DNA from 4 places in the Dactylosporangium darangshiense genome. Region 1 is predicted to be linked to each of the others. Evidence: riboswitches for the same ligand, from Rfam matches in the RefSeq annotation. Region 1 holds a riboswitch; each other region holds the start of a gene.
What was found. A riboswitch is a leader RNA that binds a small molecule or an ion and turns the genes downstream of it on or off. The one in region 1 is predicted to bind cyclic di-AMP.
Positions count from the first base shown of each region.

Region 2: it holds a riboswitch for cyclic di-AMP, as region 1 does, so the genes downstream of both, ABD901_RS42370 (C40 family peptidase) here and ABD901_RS51285 (hypothetical protein) in region 1, are expected to answer to the same signal.
Region 3: it holds a riboswitch for cyclic di-AMP, as region 1 does, so the genes downstream of both, ABD901_RS52655 (C39 family peptidase) here and ABD901_RS51285 (hypothetical protein) in region 1, are expected to answer to the same signal.
Region 4: it holds a riboswitch for cyclic di-AMP, as region 1 does, so the genes downstream of both, ABD901_RS25895 (hypothetical protein) here and ABD901_RS51285 (hypothetical protein) in region 1, are expected to answer to the same signal.

Region 1 covers NZ_BAABAT010000058.1:5,887-9,709, forward strand. Annotated here, with positions in the region: gene ABD901_RS51280 (diguanylate cyclase domain-containing protein) at 1-1,440, shown strand, start outside; cyclic di-AMP (ydaO/yuaA leader) riboswitch at 1,537-1,675, shown strand; gene ABD901_RS51285 (hypothetical protein) at 1,939-2,661, shown strand; gene ABD901_RS51290 (polyprenyl synthetase family protein) at 2,678-3,784, opposite strand.
Region 2 covers NZ_BAABAT010000036.1:69,802-73,624, reverse strand. Annotated here, with positions in the region: gene ABD901_RS42380 (VOC family protein) at 1-26, shown strand, start outside; gene ABD901_RS42375 (adenosylmethionine--8-amino-7-oxononanoate transaminase) at 58-1,326, shown strand; gene ABD901_RS42370 (C40 family peptidase) at 1,335-2,333, opposite strand; cyclic di-AMP (ydaO/yuaA leader) riboswitch at 2,346-2,478, opposite strand; gene ABD901_RS42365 (M56 family metallopeptidase) at 2,680-3,639, opposite strand; gene ABD901_RS42360 (BlaI/MecI/CopY family transcriptional regulator) at 3,636-3,823, opposite strand, start outside.
Region 3 covers NZ_BAABAT010000063.1:26,699-30,521, forward strand. Annotated here, with positions in the region: gene ABD901_RS52645 (L,D-transpeptidase) at 1-541, opposite strand, end outside; gene ABD901_RS52650 (hypothetical protein) at 627-1,526, opposite strand; cyclic di-AMP (ydaO/yuaA leader) riboswitch at 1,856-2,027, shown strand; gene ABD901_RS52655 (C39 family peptidase) at 2,037-2,879, shown strand; gene ABD901_RS52660 (transglycosylase domain-containing protein) at 3,381-3,823, opposite strand, start outside.
Region 4 covers NZ_BAABAT010000014.1:185,465-189,287, forward strand. Annotated here, with positions in the region: gene ABD901_RS25885 (MMPL family transporter) at 1-266, shown strand, start outside; gene ABD901_RS25890 (MIP/aquaporin family protein) at 332-1,024, shown strand; gene ABD901_RS25895 (hypothetical protein) at 1,089-1,883, opposite strand; cyclic di-AMP (ydaO/yuaA leader) riboswitch at 2,138-2,281, opposite strand; gene ABD901_RS25900 (sugar phosphate isomerase/epimerase family protein) at 2,444-3,232, shown strand; gene ABD901_RS25905 (DUF2264 domain-containing protein) at 3,213-3,823, opposite strand, start outside.

The DNA of each region.
Region 1 (3,823 bases):
GCGGTCGTCGACGGCGTCGGGTTCGGCGTCGCCGTCGTCAACTACCTGCACCCCGAGGGCGTGTACGAGGCCGTCGCGCTGGCCGGCTCCGAGCAGGCGCGCGAGTCGCTGCTCGGCGCGCGCTACGCGGCGCAGGAGCTCGACGCCTACCTGGAGCGTGCCGAGGAGTGGGGGCAGCTGCGGTACCTCCCGCACGACCGCTTCAGCGAGCAGATCCAGTCGTGGGTGCCCGACGAGGTGCCGGGCGGCGACGGCGTGCCCGAGGACGAGCGCTGGCACCCCCTCGACGCCCTCTTCGCGCCGTTGCGCGCCCCGGACGGTCACATCGTCGGCATCCTCAGCGTCGACCTGCCCGCCGACGGGCGCCGCCCCGGCGCGTTCCAGCGCGAGCTGCTGGAGATGCTCGCCGGTCAGGCCGGCATCGCGATCGACAACGCCAACCTGGTCGAGGCCCTGCAGCGCGAGCGGCGGCACCTCGCGGCCAGTGAGGAGGCGTTCCGGCTCGCCTTCGACGGCGCCGGCAGCGGCATGTGCATGATCGGGCTGGACGGCGCCGACAGCGCCCGGCTCACCCGCGTCAACCCCGCCCTGTGTGAGCTGCTCGGCCGCGACGGCGCCGAGCTCGTCCGGCTGCGCGTCGGCGACCTGCTGCACCCCGACGACCTCGACCGGGCCCGCCTCGCTTTCGCCACGGCCCTGACCAGCAAGGGCGCGCCGGTGCGCGACTACGAGATGCGCTGCGTGCGCGCCGACGGCGAGACGATCTGGGTCGCCGCGACGCTGTCGATCGTGGCCGGGCCGCCCGCGTTCGGCATCCTGCAGGTCCACGACATCACCGGCCGCAAGGCCGCCGAGGCCGACCTCGTCCGCCGCGCCTCCCGCGACGCGCTGACGGGCCTGGCCAACCGCGACGCCCTGGCCGCGCCGCTGGCCGCCGCGATCCGCCGGGCACACGCCGGGCAGGGCGACAGCGCGCTGCTGTTCTGCGACCTCGACGACTTCAAGGTCGTCAACGACACGCTCGGGCACGACGCCGGCGACGCGGTCCTCGTCGCCGTCGCGCAGCGGCTGACGTCACTGGTCCGCCCCGGCGACACCGTCGCCCGCCTCGGCGGCGACGAGTTCGTGGTGCTCACCGAGAACGTCCGGGACCACGCCCGCGCCGCGCTGGTCGAGCGGGTCGAGCGGGCCGTGCGCGCGCCGATCGTGCACGACGGTCACGTTCTGTGCGTGCGGGTCAGCGTCGGCGTCGCCGTGATCGACGACACGGTCACCGATGCCGGCGCGGCGCTGCGGATCGCGGACAAGGCGATGTACCAGGTGAAAGGGCATCGACGCGATCAACGGGTGACGGGGCAGATGACGGGCCGGGTGACAGCGCACGGTGAGCATTCGGCCGCTCCGGGTGGGATCCCGTTACTGCGGTTGGCCGAGCCGTAAACCGCCCAGTATGGTCGGCTGGTCTGCTCCGGTCGACGAGCGCCAAGATGGCGCCGCCGGGCAGGCGCCGTCGAGCCGCATCATCGAGTCGCGCGATCGAACGTGTCGCATTCCTCGATACCGCGGGCCGGGGACCCAAGCAGTCCTTGGGGTGTATCCGTGACCGAGTCACGGTAGGGCGAATCCTCCCGCCCGAACCCGTCAGCTAACCCGGTAGGCGGCACCGGAAGGAGCACCGCTCGTGCTGTATCTCGATATTTCGTCAGCGGCCGCCCGCCGCCATCCTCTCGGCCGGGTGAACGCCAGGACCTAGCCTCCTGGCCGCGCCTTTCACGCTGATCGACGCCCAGTTCTCGCGCGTCCCCGCCTAGCCGTTCCCGGCTGAGCCTTCGGGGCCGTGCCGATGCCGCGCGCCCTTTTCCGTGCGCCGTGTCACCGCGCGCCCATAGCGGGCGTGCGCTTCGCCGTGCGCTGACTTTCAAAGAGGAAACCGCTTACATGAAGCCATTACCGCGCCAGTTCCGTCCGCAGCACCGCCGGTCCGGCCTTGCCGTGAAGACCGGGGCCGTGTCCGCCGCCGTCGTGTCGGCCGCCCTGCTGGCCACCGGCTCCACCGGCTCCACCGGCTCGCCGGTGGACCATACGCCGGTCGCGGCCGTCGCGCCCGCCTTCGCCTACGACGCCTTGATGCTGCTGCCGACGACCGGCACCGCCGCGATCTCGCCCGCCGAAGGCGTCACGCCGGCCGCGCCGGCCGTGCCCGTCGCTCCGCCGCCGCCGCAGCCGCCGCGTCCGGTCGCCGGGCTCAACCAGACCCAGATGAACAACGCCGCGGCGATCGTGCGCCAGGGCCGCGCGCAGGGCCTGCCGCCGAAGGCGCTCGTCGTCGCCGTCGCCACCGCGATGCAGGAGAGCGACCTGTACAACGTCGCCAGCCCCGCGGTCCCGTCCTCGCTGAAGCTGCCGCACGACGGCGTCTCACAGGACCACGACTCGGTCGGGCTGTTCCAGCAGCGCGCGAGCCAGGGCTGGGGCACCGTGGCCGAGCTGATGAACCCGGCACACTCGGCGATGCTGTTCTACAACGCGCTCGTGCGCGTCAAGGGCTGGCAGGGCATGAGCGTCACGGGCGCGGCGCAGGCGGTGCAGCGCTCGGCGTACCCGAGTGCGTACCAGAAGCACGCCGACCGCGCCGCCCAGGTCGTCGCCGCCATCGCCTGACCCGCGACCGCCGTGGCTAACGCGGCGCGGCGGTGGCCCGGCGGGCGAGGGCGACGAGCTCGGCGACCGCGGCCGGTTCCGGCGAGGCCAGGTCCAGCGCGAGCAGGGCCTGGGAGAGCAGCTCCTCGGCCTGGCGGCGGCACCAGTCGCGGGCGCCGGACTGCTCGATCGTCTTCGCGGCGCGCTCGGCGTCGGCGTCGCTGAGCCGGCCGCGGCCGTCGAACAGGCGGCTCAGCTCGTCCGCGCCCGCCGCGATCGCCGCCGCGACCGGCAGGGAGCGACGGCGGCGGCGCAGGTCCGCGTACGCGGGGCGGCCCGGGCGCGCGCCCTCGGCCCAGATGCCCAGCAGGTCCTCGGCGAACTGCACGGCCAGGCCCAGGCGCACGCCGAACAGGCGCAGCCGCTCGACCTGGGCCGGGTCGCCGCCGCCGGCGACGGCGCCGAGGGCGCAGGCGCAGCCGAACAGCGCGCCGGTGCGCTGCTCGACCATGGCCAGGCAGTCGCGCAGCAGGTCGGTGCGCTCCTCGCCGACGGCGTCGGGTCGGGTCTCGCGCAGCGCGAGCGAGGCGTGCTGGCCGTGCAGCAGCTCCTGCACGGTGTCGCCCAGCACGCGCATCATCGTGCGGTCCGGGCCGGGACGGCCGGGTGGTTCCGCGGGGGAGTGCGTCGCGGAGCCGGCCGGGCCGATGCGGTGCGGTCGCCGGCGAGGCCGGCCGGGCGCGGTGTGCGTCGGGTCGCCGGTGGCCACGACGTCGAAGGCGAGCGCGAGCAGCGCCTCGCCCCCCAGCGCCGCTGGCTGGCTGCCGACCACGCTCCAGGCGGCGCCGGCGCGCCCGTCGACCAGGTCGCGGCGGATCGCCGACCAGTGGTGCATGAGCTCGACGGCGACCGCGGCGGGCACCGCATCGTGCGGGTCGCCGCCGACCGCGGCCGCGCACACCAGGGTGAGCGCGCTGCGCAGCGAGGCGGCCCGGGTGTCGTCGCCGAGGTGCCAGCCCAGCTGGAGCTCGGCGATCTCGCGGGACGGCTCGGGCAGCCGCCCGATCGCCGCGCGCAGCGGCGGGTCGACGAGCCGGCCGGCCCAGCCCAGGACGTCCTCGGTGGAACGCAGCACGATGACCATCAGCCGCGCCGCACCTGGAGTTCCACGCGCACACTCGCC
Region 2 (3,823 bases), on a different contig from region 1:
GGATGGTGAACATCACGCAGCCCTAAAGGCGGGCGGAGATCGGCATATCGTCGGGCCATGGACCCCGACGAGCTGATCGCGCTCGACCGTGAGCACGTCTGGCACCCGTACGCGCCGATGCCGGCGACCCAGCGCCCGCTGGTGGTCTCGTCGGCGTCGGGCGTGCGGCTGCGGCTGGCCGACGGCGGGGAGCTCGTCGACGGGATGTCCTCGTGGTGGGCGGCGATTCACGGGTACGCCCACCCGGCCCTCGACGCCGCCGTGCGCGAGCAGGTCGGGCGCATGAGCCACGTCATGTTCGGCGGCCTGACGCACGAGCCCGCCGTGCGCCTCGCCAGGACCCTCGTCGACATCACGCCCGGCCCGCTGCGGCACGTCTTCTTCTGCGACTCCGGGTCGGTGTCGGTCGAGGTCGCGATCAAGATGTGCCTGCAGTACCACCGATCGCTGGGCCGTCCCGCGAAGCGCCGGATGCTGACCTGGCGCGGCGGCTACCACGGCGACACCTTCCACCCCATGTCGGTGACCGACCCCGACGGCGGGATGCACAGCCTCTGGCGCGGCGTGCTGCCCGAGCAGCTGTTCGTGCCCATGCCCCCGGTCGAGTACGACCCCGCGTACGTCGCCGAGCTGGACGAGACGCTGCGCCGCCACCGCGACGAGGTCGCCGGGATCATCGTCGAGCCCGTCGTGCAGGGCGCCGGCGGCATGCGCTTCCACAGCCCGCGCTACCTCAACGCCCTGCGCGAGCTCGCCGACGAGCACGACGTCCTGCTCGTCTTCGACGAGATCGCGACCGGCTTCGGGCGCACCGGCGCGCTGTTCGCGGCCGATCACGCGGGCGTCACGCCCGACGTGATGTGCATCGGCAAGGCGCTCACCGGTGGGTACCTCTCCATGGGCGCCACCCTGTGCGTCCCGCGGGTGGCGCAGGGCATCAGCCGCGGCGAGACCCCGGTGCTGGCGCACGGCCCGACGTTCATGGGCAACCCGCTCGCGGCCGCGGTCGCGAACGCCTCGATCGAGCTGCTGCTCTCGGGCGACTGGGCGGGCACCGTGACCGGCATCGAGGCCGGCCTGATCCACGGCCTGGCGCCGGCCCGCGGCCGCGCCGGCGTGCTGGACGTGCGGGTCCTCGGCGCCATCGGCGTCGTCCAGCTCGACCACGACGTCGACATGGCCGCCGCCACGAAGGCGGCCGTCGAGCACGGCGTCTGGCTGCGGCCCTTCCGCGACCTCGTGTACACGATGCCGCCCTACATCACCGCCGACGACGACCTGGAGCGCATCTGCGCGGCGGTGCTCGCCGCCGCCGAGGTCGCCTAGGGCGTGGGTCAGCCGGGGCGGCGGTAGCCGGTGATCGGCCGGCCGTCGAGCTTGGCCATGCGGACATAGTCGCCGGTGGTGGGGGCGTGGACCATCCAGCCGCCGCCGACGTACATGCCCATGTGGTGCAGGTCGCTGTAGAAGAACACCAGGTCGCCGGGGCGCAGGTCGGCCTTGGCGACCGGTTTGGCGTCCTCCCACTGCCACTTGGTGTAGTGCCGCAGCGTCACCCCGGCGGCGGCCCAGGCGGCCATGGTCAGCCCCGAGCAGTCGTAGCCCTTGGGGCCGGCGGCGCCCCAGATGTAGGGCTTGCCGATGAGCTCGCACGCCTTCTTCGCGGCGGTGCCGCCGGGGCCGCCGAGGTACTCGACCGGGCAGGCGACGGGTTTGAGGGTGCCGGTGGCGCCGCTGCTGCCGTACGCCTGCTGGCGCAGCTTCTGCAGCTCGGCGAGCTTGCCCTCGATCTGGGTCTTCTTCGCCGCCAGGTCGGCGTCCTGGGTCGCCTGCTGGGCGATGAGCGCGTCCAGGGTCTGCTTGTCGCCGGCGAGCTTGTCCCGGGCGGCGGCCACGCTCTGGATCTGGGCGCGTTCGTTGCGTGCGATCGCGTTGATGACCACGAGCTGGTCGAGCATGTCGGTCGGGTCGTCGCCGCCGAGGACCACCTGCATGGCGGTGACCCGGCCGGTCTTGTACTGCCGGACCGCGATGTCGCTGATCTTGCCCATGGCGGCGTCGACCTGCGCCTCCAGCGGCTGCAGTTGCTGCTGCAGGGCCGCGGCCTTGGCCTGGTTGTCCTTGAGCTGGGTGTGGACCTGGTTGTACTGCTCGATCGTCGGCTCGAGCTGGTTCCACATCTGGTCGATCTGGGCCTCCAGCTCCGCCGGGGTCGGAGCGGCCTGGGCCGCCCCGGTGCCGGCGAGCAGCACCGCGACCGCGGTGAGCGCGGCGACGATGGCGCGCGCGGGGAGGCTGGTGGTCAGGACGCGGCGCGGGCGGCGTGGCGGCACGTGCGGCAGGCTCCTTCTTCCCTCGACCGCCTACCGGGTTAGCTGACGGGTTCGGGCGGGAAGGTCGCCCTACCGCGGAACGCGGATACACCCCGGATGCTGCGGTTGGGTCCCCGGCTCGACATCGACTCGGCGGCGCCGGACGCCGGCGCCGACCAGGGTGATCAGCGCTCCGGAAGCCCGGCCGGAGCTGACCTTACGCATCGCTCCCATTCGGCACAACCCATCTCCTACGCACCGTAGGAGATTGTCGAGTGACCGGAATGCACAGAAGTGCTGCTAGACGGCCATTTGTCGGTGCGATCGGGTGCGAAATCCGGTGATCATAGTCGTTGTCGGCGGCGGCCTAGGGCGCCAGCGGCGAGCGTTGGAGTGCCGCGATGGCGACGGGCATCAGGGGCAGGAGGGTGAACAGGCCGGCGGCGGCGCGGGTCAGCGCGGCGGGCAGCGGCCGGGGCCGGTGCAGCAGCCGGTGCAGCCGTTCGGTGGCGTCCCCGCCGTCGGCGCCGAGCAGCGCGCTCGCGTCGTCCGGCCCGCCCGCCCTGGTGCCGGTGTGCCGGGCGTTTGCCTCGGCGAGCGCGACGAGGGCGCGGGCCAGCACGATCGGCGGGTTGGAGCGCACGGCGACGTCGTCGGCGCGCAGCTCGGCGAGCCGGTGCACCTGCCGCACGGCGGTGGCGAAGCAGGGCGCCCACGGGAACGCCCGGTCCAGCAGCCGGGCCGTGCGGACGAGGCGGTAGTGCCGGCCGGTGGCGTGTGCCCGCTCGTGTGCGGCGACCGCGTGCAGTTCCTCGCCGGTGAGGTGGTCCACGGCCGCCGAGGTGAACACGACGTCGCGGACGCCGCCGCCGGGCAGCAGGTATGCGGCGGGCTCCGCGGCGGGCACGACCGTCGCGCCGAGCTCCGGCATCGCCCGGCCGGTCAGCGACAGCAGCCCGCGCAGCCGGCGCCGCTGCCGCCGCTCGGCCCGCGCCAGCCGCCACCCGGCCAGCGCGAATCGGACCGCCAGGACGCCCAGCAGGCCGGCGCCGCCGACGGCGAGGGCCTGCGCGGCGGTGCCGTGCGCGCCGAGCAGCGCGTCCAGGCACACCCGCCAGGCCCGGCACACCAGGTCGTGGGTGTGGTCCCAGTGCAGCGTCGCGGTGATCCCAGTCAGCAGCGCACCGGTCACGACCGCGGCGCACCACATCTGCCACGCGTACAGGCCCAGCCCGGGTGCCCGCGCCACCCATCGGGCGCGGGCCAGCCTCGGCCCGCCCGCCAGCACCAGCGCCGCGGCGTAGGCGGCGAGCAGGATCGTGCTCACGACCCGGTGATCTTCCGCTCGTAGGTGTTCAGCGCCGACCGCAGCGCCGCGGCCTCATCCAGGGTCATCTGGCCGAGGAAGTGCAGCAGGGTCTGCTCCCGGTCGCCGCTGTCGGTCAGCGCTTCGCGCATGAGCCCGGCGCCGTGCTCCTCGCGGGTGGTCACCGCGTGATAGACGTGCGCCC
Region 3 (3,823 bases), on a different contig from region 1:
GCGGCGGATCGCTCGTGACGAACAGCCGTTGCTGGACCGCCGCGCGAGACTCCGGCGGTACTTCGGTGCCGAACTCGACGACGATCGGCATCGCGACGCCGTAGGTCCCGCCGTTGATGAGATTCAGGTCGGAGTTGATCTGCTGCCCCTGCGGCTTCGCCGCCGTGGTGAACGTCGTCTCCTTCGTCACCGGCTTGCCGTCGGCGCCGACGGCCGTGACCTTCGCGGTGTACGACGTGCCGTACTTCAGCGCGGTCGCGGGCACCCAGGAGCTGCCGTCGGCGCGCGGCGCGCCGGCGACCGCCTGGCCGGCCGAGTCGGTCAGCGTCACGCCGGTCACCTTGCCGTCGCTGACCTTCAGCCCGATCTCCGTGCTGATCGGCACGCCGCCGTCACTGGTCGTCGGCGAGATCGCCAGCCCGACGGGTGTCGGCGGGGGAGCGGTGTTCTTCGCCACCGGTTTGCCGTGCCCATCGCAGGCCGCCAGCGCCGGCGACGCTGCGACCGCGAGGACGAGGAGCGCAGTCAGGGAACGTCTCATGTTGCCTGCCATGGTTGTCTGTCCATAGAGGCATCGTCGTGCCGGCCCGGAGGAGACCGGGCCGGCAATCGTGTGACTACCCGGGTTATTGCATCGTGGTGTCGGCGATCTGCGTCGCCAGGCCCTCCCACTTGGCGTACGCGTCGGGGAACGCGGAGCGCTGGACCATCTGCGCGGCGACCGTGATCGCGTAGTCGCCCCAGCCCGGGATGCGCACCAGCGCCGCGTAGAACCGGCGGGCCGACTCGTGCGGGTCCATCAGCTGGTCGATCGAGCCCCAGTTGGGCCGCTGCTGGAACAGCCCGACGGAGTCGTAGTCGTACCCGACGCCCTGGTTGGGGTGGTCGAGCGACGAGGGCAGGTTCGGGTTGGCCAGGTTGCGCAGGTGGCTCTCCTGCAGCGCGGTCGCCAGCGCCACGATGGCCGCCCGCTTCGGCAGGTTCTCGCGCTTTGCGACGTCCACGATCGCGACCGCGTTGTCCATCTCGGCCTGCGTGAGCCCGCCGACCGGCGCGGGCCGCGTCGGCGTCGGGTCCGCCGTGGCCGGCGCCTTCGACGCGGCCTGGGCCGGATCTGTCTGCTTCGAGTTCGTCTGGTTCTGCTTTGCGTTGGCGCTCGGAGCCGCCGCGTGGTCGCGGCCGCGGCCGCGGGAGGCGACCGAGCCGCCGTCCGTGCGGGAGACGCCGCCGTCCGCCTCGGCCGTGAGGCTCACCGCCGAGCCGCTGCCCGGCCCGTTCCCGGCCACCGTCGTGGTGATCCCGAACGCCGCCACGGCGAGCACGGCCGCCGTGGCCAGCCCGCGACGCATCCGGTCGTTCCCGGCGGCGGGGAGCAGGAAGCTCTCGCCCCGGGATGTGTGCAGGCGCGTGATCTGAGCGAGGTTCAACCGCCTGATCTGCGCAGGCACGGCCTCGTTCAGTCGCTTGACCTGCGCGGGCACGGCCGCGTTCAGTCGCTTGACCTGCGCGGGCATCGCCGCGTTCATCCGCCTGATCTGGGCGGGAACGGCGGCAAGTGCGGCAGCGTGGCGACCTCGGCGAGGCCGCAGGTGACGCGGACCGGGCTCGGTCGTCGCGTCGCTGAGCTGCGGGTTTTCGTCGGCACCGTCGAGCATCCGGCGAGACTAGGACCGGGTGGTCGAGGGGGTGATTTCGGGCGTGAAAATCGGCGCGGGGGCCGTACGCACCCGGTCACCCTTCGTATGAGCGTCACGCCCTGTGGCTGAATCCGCAGGGTGATACAGGTGCCCTGAGCGGCGCGTTTACCGTCAATGTCGTTCGCCGCGGCCCGAAGTCACTCACGGTGGGTGACGCCGAAGCGAATCCGCTGAGTTATGCGCCCGCCACCGCCGGTCGCGCGCGCAGGAGCCGGGGACCCACGCATCACCCGGGGTGAATCCGCCGGTGCCCGTTCGGGCCCCCGGCGGTAGGGCGAGCTTCCCGCCCGAACCCGTCAGCTAACCCGGTAAGCGGCTGCGGAAGGAGCGGTGCCCCCGTTGTCGTACTTCTACAAGTCCCGCCACTCGCAACCCCCTCCGTCCGGCCGCCGCCCTCTCGGCCGCCGCCTCCCGGTAGCGGCCGCCTCCCTGGTCCTGGCCGCGGCCGCCGGCATCGGCGTGGCCACGCTGGACCACCACCCCGCCTCCGACGCCACGTCCCTGGCCGGCTCGGAGTCCACAGTGGACGGCGTCTCGACGTCGTCGGCGGCCCGCGCCAAGCAGCGCGGCGACGCACCCCCACCGGCCGCCGCGCCGACGTCCACAAAGCCTTCCGCTTCGTCGTCGCCCGCCCCGTCCGCCTCGTCCGCGTCTCCCACCCCGACCCAGCCGTCCCAGAAGGACGTCTCGTACCAGTTCGCCTGGCAGGAGAACTACTACTACTGCGGCCCGGCGGCGACGCGCATCGCCCTGACCGCGCGTGGCCTGTTCCCGTCGCAGTCCCAGGTCGCGGAGCGCCTGGGCACGACGGAGGGCGGCACCAACTCGTCGGAGGACACCGCGAGGGCCCTGAACTCCTTCACCGGCACCAACTTCTACGAGCCCCACTTCATCCGCGGGGAGTCGGCGACTTCCGCGGACGTCGACGAGCTGCGCAAGTCGGTCGTGAGCGCGATCGGCTCGGGCTACGCGGTGGTCGCGAACATCGCCGGCTCGACGGTCGACGACGGGGGCCACAGCCACTCCTACCCGGGCGGGCACTACCTCACGATCGTCGGCTACCGCGACGGCGGCGAGACCGTGAGGATCGCGGACCCGGCCGACGCGGAGGGCGTCGGCGCGTACACCCTCCCCGTCGCGAAGATGGCCAACTGGATCGCCCAGCGCGGCTACGCGGCCTAGCTGTACTGATCACCTAGCTGTACTGACCACGGCAGGCGTCGCGCGCGGCTCGCGTGGGACGCTGCTGCCGCTTTCGCGCCGTGCCGCCACGTCGCTCGCGGTCCGCGCCGTCCTGGCGTTGGCCGCGCCTGCCGCTTTCGCGCCGTGCCGCCACGTCGTTCACCGTCGGCGCCGTCGCGCGCGGCGCCCACACCGGCCGGCGACGCGGTCCGGCCTGGAGCCCTCGTGCGAGCCGCGATCCCACGTACGCAATGCCGGTTGCGTACGCCCGCGTGGGATGGTCGGCGCCGTCCGAGGGCTGCGGCACGTGTACGCGCACGTGACGCGTGTCGCTGCCCTGCTGGTCGAGATCGTTCACGTCGCTGGGCCGATGCGTCGCCGGTGTGGATCGATCGAGGACGGCTTCGGCGGCGGCGTGCTCCGGTCTATGCCTTACGGTACAGGACGCTACCAAATCACGATCCGACCTAACTGCGTTGCGTGAGATTCTGTCACGGAACGTTATCCCATGGCGCGGGCTCGGCTGGGAGCTGGGAAGTTCTTGGCGGGCTGGCCGCGTAGAGCCGCTGCCATTGTCTGGGCCACCGCTGAGTTCACCGAGTTCGAGATGCCGCCGCCCACCTGGTCGTTGGGGTTGTCCGCGTTGACCGCGATGCCGGCGGCGGCTATCTGCGGGGTGAAGCCTACGAACGTCTCCGTGGCGTTGTACTCCGAGCTGCCCGTCTTGCCCGCTACCGGGCGGCCCGCCAGGATGCCCGACACCGCCTCCGCCGTGCCGCCGTCGCACTTGCTGTACACGGAGGACTTGCCCACCGGGCACCGGGCCGCGTCGGTTGCCGCCGCCGCCACGTCGGGGTCCACGACCTGGCGGCATTTCGGGCCGGCGGCGTCAACGGGCTTGCCGTCGGAGTCGGTGATCGACAGGACCGGCAGGGGCTGGCAGT
Region 4 (3,823 bases), on a different contig from region 1:
CCAGCGCCGGCGTGGTGCTGGCCGCGACGTTCGCCGCCCTCACCGTGGTCCCGGTGGTGTTCGTGATCGAGCTCGGCGTCGTCGTGGCCGCCGGGGTGCTGTTGGACACCCTGCTGGTCCGGTCGGTGCTGGTGCCGTCGCTGCTGTTGGAACTGCCGGGCGGTGGCGTGCCGATCGGCCGGGTTCCGGACGGCCACCTCGGCGTGGATGACCCACGAGATCAACCACTGGGAGCGAACCGGAGCCGGCCGCCTCATGCTGACTAGTTCCGGCGATGCCGGGCATGAAACCTCGTTGTGGTCCGGCGACCGGCTGCTGACGAGGAGGAGCCATGCACAGGTACGCTGCCTACGTCACCGAACTGATCGGGACATTCTTCCTGGTGTTCACGGTCGGCATGAGCCTGCTCATCGGGAGCCCGCTGGCTCCGCTGGCCATCGGCGCCATGCTCATGGTCATGGTGTATGCCGGGGGACACGTCTCCGGTGGGCACTACAACCCCGCCGTCACCATGGGTGCGCTGGTCCGGCGCCGTGTCGACGTGGCCGACGCCGTCGCCTACTGGGTCGTCCAGTTGGTCGCGGGGCTGCTCGGCGCGCGCCTGGCCTACTGGGCGGTGAACCCCCGAGCGGTCGGGACGCTGAACCTCTCCGGCCGCACCCTGCTCGCGGCGCTGCTCGTCGAGGCGCTGTTCACCTTCGCGCTGGTCTACGTGATGCTCAACGTCGCGACGAGCAGTAGCAACCCGAACAACTCGTTCTACGGTCTGGCCATCGGCTTCACGGTCGCCGCCGGCGCCATCGCCGTCGGTCCGCTCTCCGGGGCCGCCTTCAACCCGGCGGTGACGGCCGGTATCGCGGCGCTCGGGCTGCTCGCGTGGTCGACGGCCCTGATGTACCTCATCGTCCAGGTGCTCGCCGGTGTCGTGGCGGGCTACGCGTTCCTCGCCCTCAACCCGGACGAGGTGCGGGCCCGGCGGGTCGATGAGGAGCACGAGGAGCACGAGGAGGCGGCTCACCGGTAGCGCCTGTGCACCCGAGACACCGCGCCGCGGCGCCCGGCAGGGCGCCGCGGCCGGCGTGCACGTCCTACGCGACGGCGTTCACGACCTGCTCGGCGAGGCTCTGCCACTTGGCGTAGGCGTCCGGGTACGCCGACACCTGCACCGTCTGCGCCGCCACGGTGATCGCCATCTGCTGCCAGCCGGAGACCTGCACCAGCGCCGCGTAGAAGCGGCTCGCGGCCCCGGCCGGGTTCATCAGCTGTTCGACGGTTCCCCAGTTCGGCCGCTGCTGGAACAGGCCGACCGAGTCGTGATCGCTCCCGACGCCCTCGTTGGGCAGGTTGAGCGACGCCGGAACGTTGGAGTTCGCGAGGTTGTGCAGGTGGCTCTCCTGCAACGCGGTGGCGATCGCCACCACGAACGCGCGCTGCGGCAGGTTCTGTTGCTGCCCGACCTGGATGATCGTGATGGCGTTGTTCATCTCGGCCCGGGTCAGCCCGCCGACGGGATCGTGGACGGTCGGCGACGGCGAAGCCGCTGCCGGCGCGGACGTGGCCGGGCTCTGCGCCGGTTGCGCGCTGGCCGAAGCCGCCGACTGCCGGCTGGGCTGGTCGCCCGTGCGCGCGCCGCCGCGGGACGCGCGGTTCTCGGCGTCCGCCGCCCGCCCGGTGCCGCCCTGCTGCATGGTGTCGACCTGCGCCACGGTGTCCGGCCGGCTGCCCGGCGACGCGGATACGAACAGCGAACCGGTCGCCAGGAATGCGATGACGACCGCGGCCGTGTACAGGCCGGTCCTCGGGCGGGCCGCCGAATGGCGGCCGCGGCGGTAGCGTTGCCGGTGACGGGCGAGTCGCCGCGCCATGGTCTCATCGGGCGGCATGAGGCGACCTCACGACCGGCGGACGGTGTTGCTGGCGGTGCTTCACGAAAACCTCGACTTGCTTGCTGAGAACTCGGCAGGAGGGCACGGGCCAACGACCGTCCACAGGGGACGGTTATGGGCATGGTGCCAGGGTGTGCCGGTGCGACCGGTGTTGCGCGGAGGGGTTACCGGACTGGGCGGTGGCCTTGCCGTGCCGGTCGGTGTCCGGGGCCGCGGGTCGAGGTATGGCGCCGTGCGAGGGTCTGCACGCGTGCTCCTTCCGATGCCGCCTACCGGGTTAGCTGACGGATTCGGACGGGAGGATCGCCCTACCTCGCGGCGCGTGGCCGCTCGGATTCACCCCAGTTGTGCTTGGTTCCCCGGCTCGTGCGAGCACGACTCAGCGGGTCCGCCGCGCCGTCACCTTGATCGGCGACGGTTGGGCGCAGCGAACGTCATGACCATAACGGCTGCATAACCGCAGGTGAAGCCCCTGCGCGGAACTGACAGGGTGCGCGTGGCGGCCCGGCGTTCTGCCCCTTGCCGCGAACGTGAGCGGCGCGATCTATGCTCGGTCGATGCCATGGATCTCCGGCCGGCTGGCGTTCTCGACCCTCGGCTGCCCCGGCCTGCCGCTGCCGGAGGTCGCGGAGCTGGCGCTGCACACCGGTTGGCGCGGCATCGAACTGCGCTCGGCCCCCGACGAGCCCGTCCACGTCGGCCTGTCCGCGGCCGGGCGTCGGGCGGCCGCGGAGACCCTGGAGGGCGCGGAAGTCCTCTGTGTCGCCTCCTACGTCAAGGTGGCCAGCGGCAAGATCGATGATGAACGATGCGTCGCCGACCTGCTCGCCGAGGCCGCCCTCGCCGCCGATCTCGGCGCCCGCGCGGTCCGCGTCTTCCCCGGCGGCGATGACGAGCACGGCGACGCCCGCGCGATCGGGCGCCTGCGCTCCGCCGCGGCGCAGCTGCCCGGCGGCGTCGAGATCTGGCTGGAGACGCACGACTCGCACCCGCGCGGCGAGGACGTGCGCCGGGTGCTGTCACAGGTCGACGACCCGCGGGTCCGGGCGATCTGGGACGCCCGGCACCCCTGGGCCGCGGGCGAGGCGGTCGCCGACACCCAGCGGGCGCTGGCCCCGTGGCTCGCGCATGTCCAGGTGAAGGACAACGCGGACGCCGTCGACAAGACGCCGGTGCTCCTGGGCGCCGGCGCCGTGCCGCTGCGCGAGATCCTGCGCGCGGTCGAGGGCGGCGGCTACGACGGCTGGTACAGCCTCGAGTGGGAGCGCAAGTGGCACCCCGGCATCCCGCCGCTGGCCGACGCGCTGGCCGCGGGCAACGACTGGGTCAGGTCCCTGGACGACTGACGGCGGCGCGCAGCGCGGTCAGGATTTCGTCGTCGATGCGCGGCGGCTCGTCACCGAGGTACACCGCGGTAGCGATGCGGTGCTCGCCGGGCGGGTAGTCGGCGCGCAGCATGGGCAGGACCGTGCGCGGGTGGAGCACGTTGGTGCCGGCGAAGGGCACGACGAGCTCGCCGGCCCGCACGCGGTCGGGGTCGAGGTCGACGATGACGGTGCTCAGCCCGCCGCTCTGCGCGCCGCAGCCGACCGGGCCGTGCGTGGCGGGCAGCGCCGCCGCCGACCACGGCAGGCTGAACGCGCCCTCCGCGCCGGCCAGCGCGCGGGCGGTGACGAGCCGGTGCAGCCGGACGTGCCAGCCGTCGCGGAACGGCGCGAGGGACGTCTCCACGGTCACGTCCGGCCACGGCGACCACCGCGCCCGGACGACGCCGCCGTCGACGCGCGAGTCGTCCACCTCCTCGCGGGCCCGCCAGCGCCGCCCGGCGTCGTCGCTGAGCGCCAGCATGCTGTCGAAGGCGCCCGCGGCGAGGCTCCGGTCGCCGGCGGGGACGCTGAAGCCGGCCCGGGTCGAGTAGGCGAACTTGGCGTACTTCG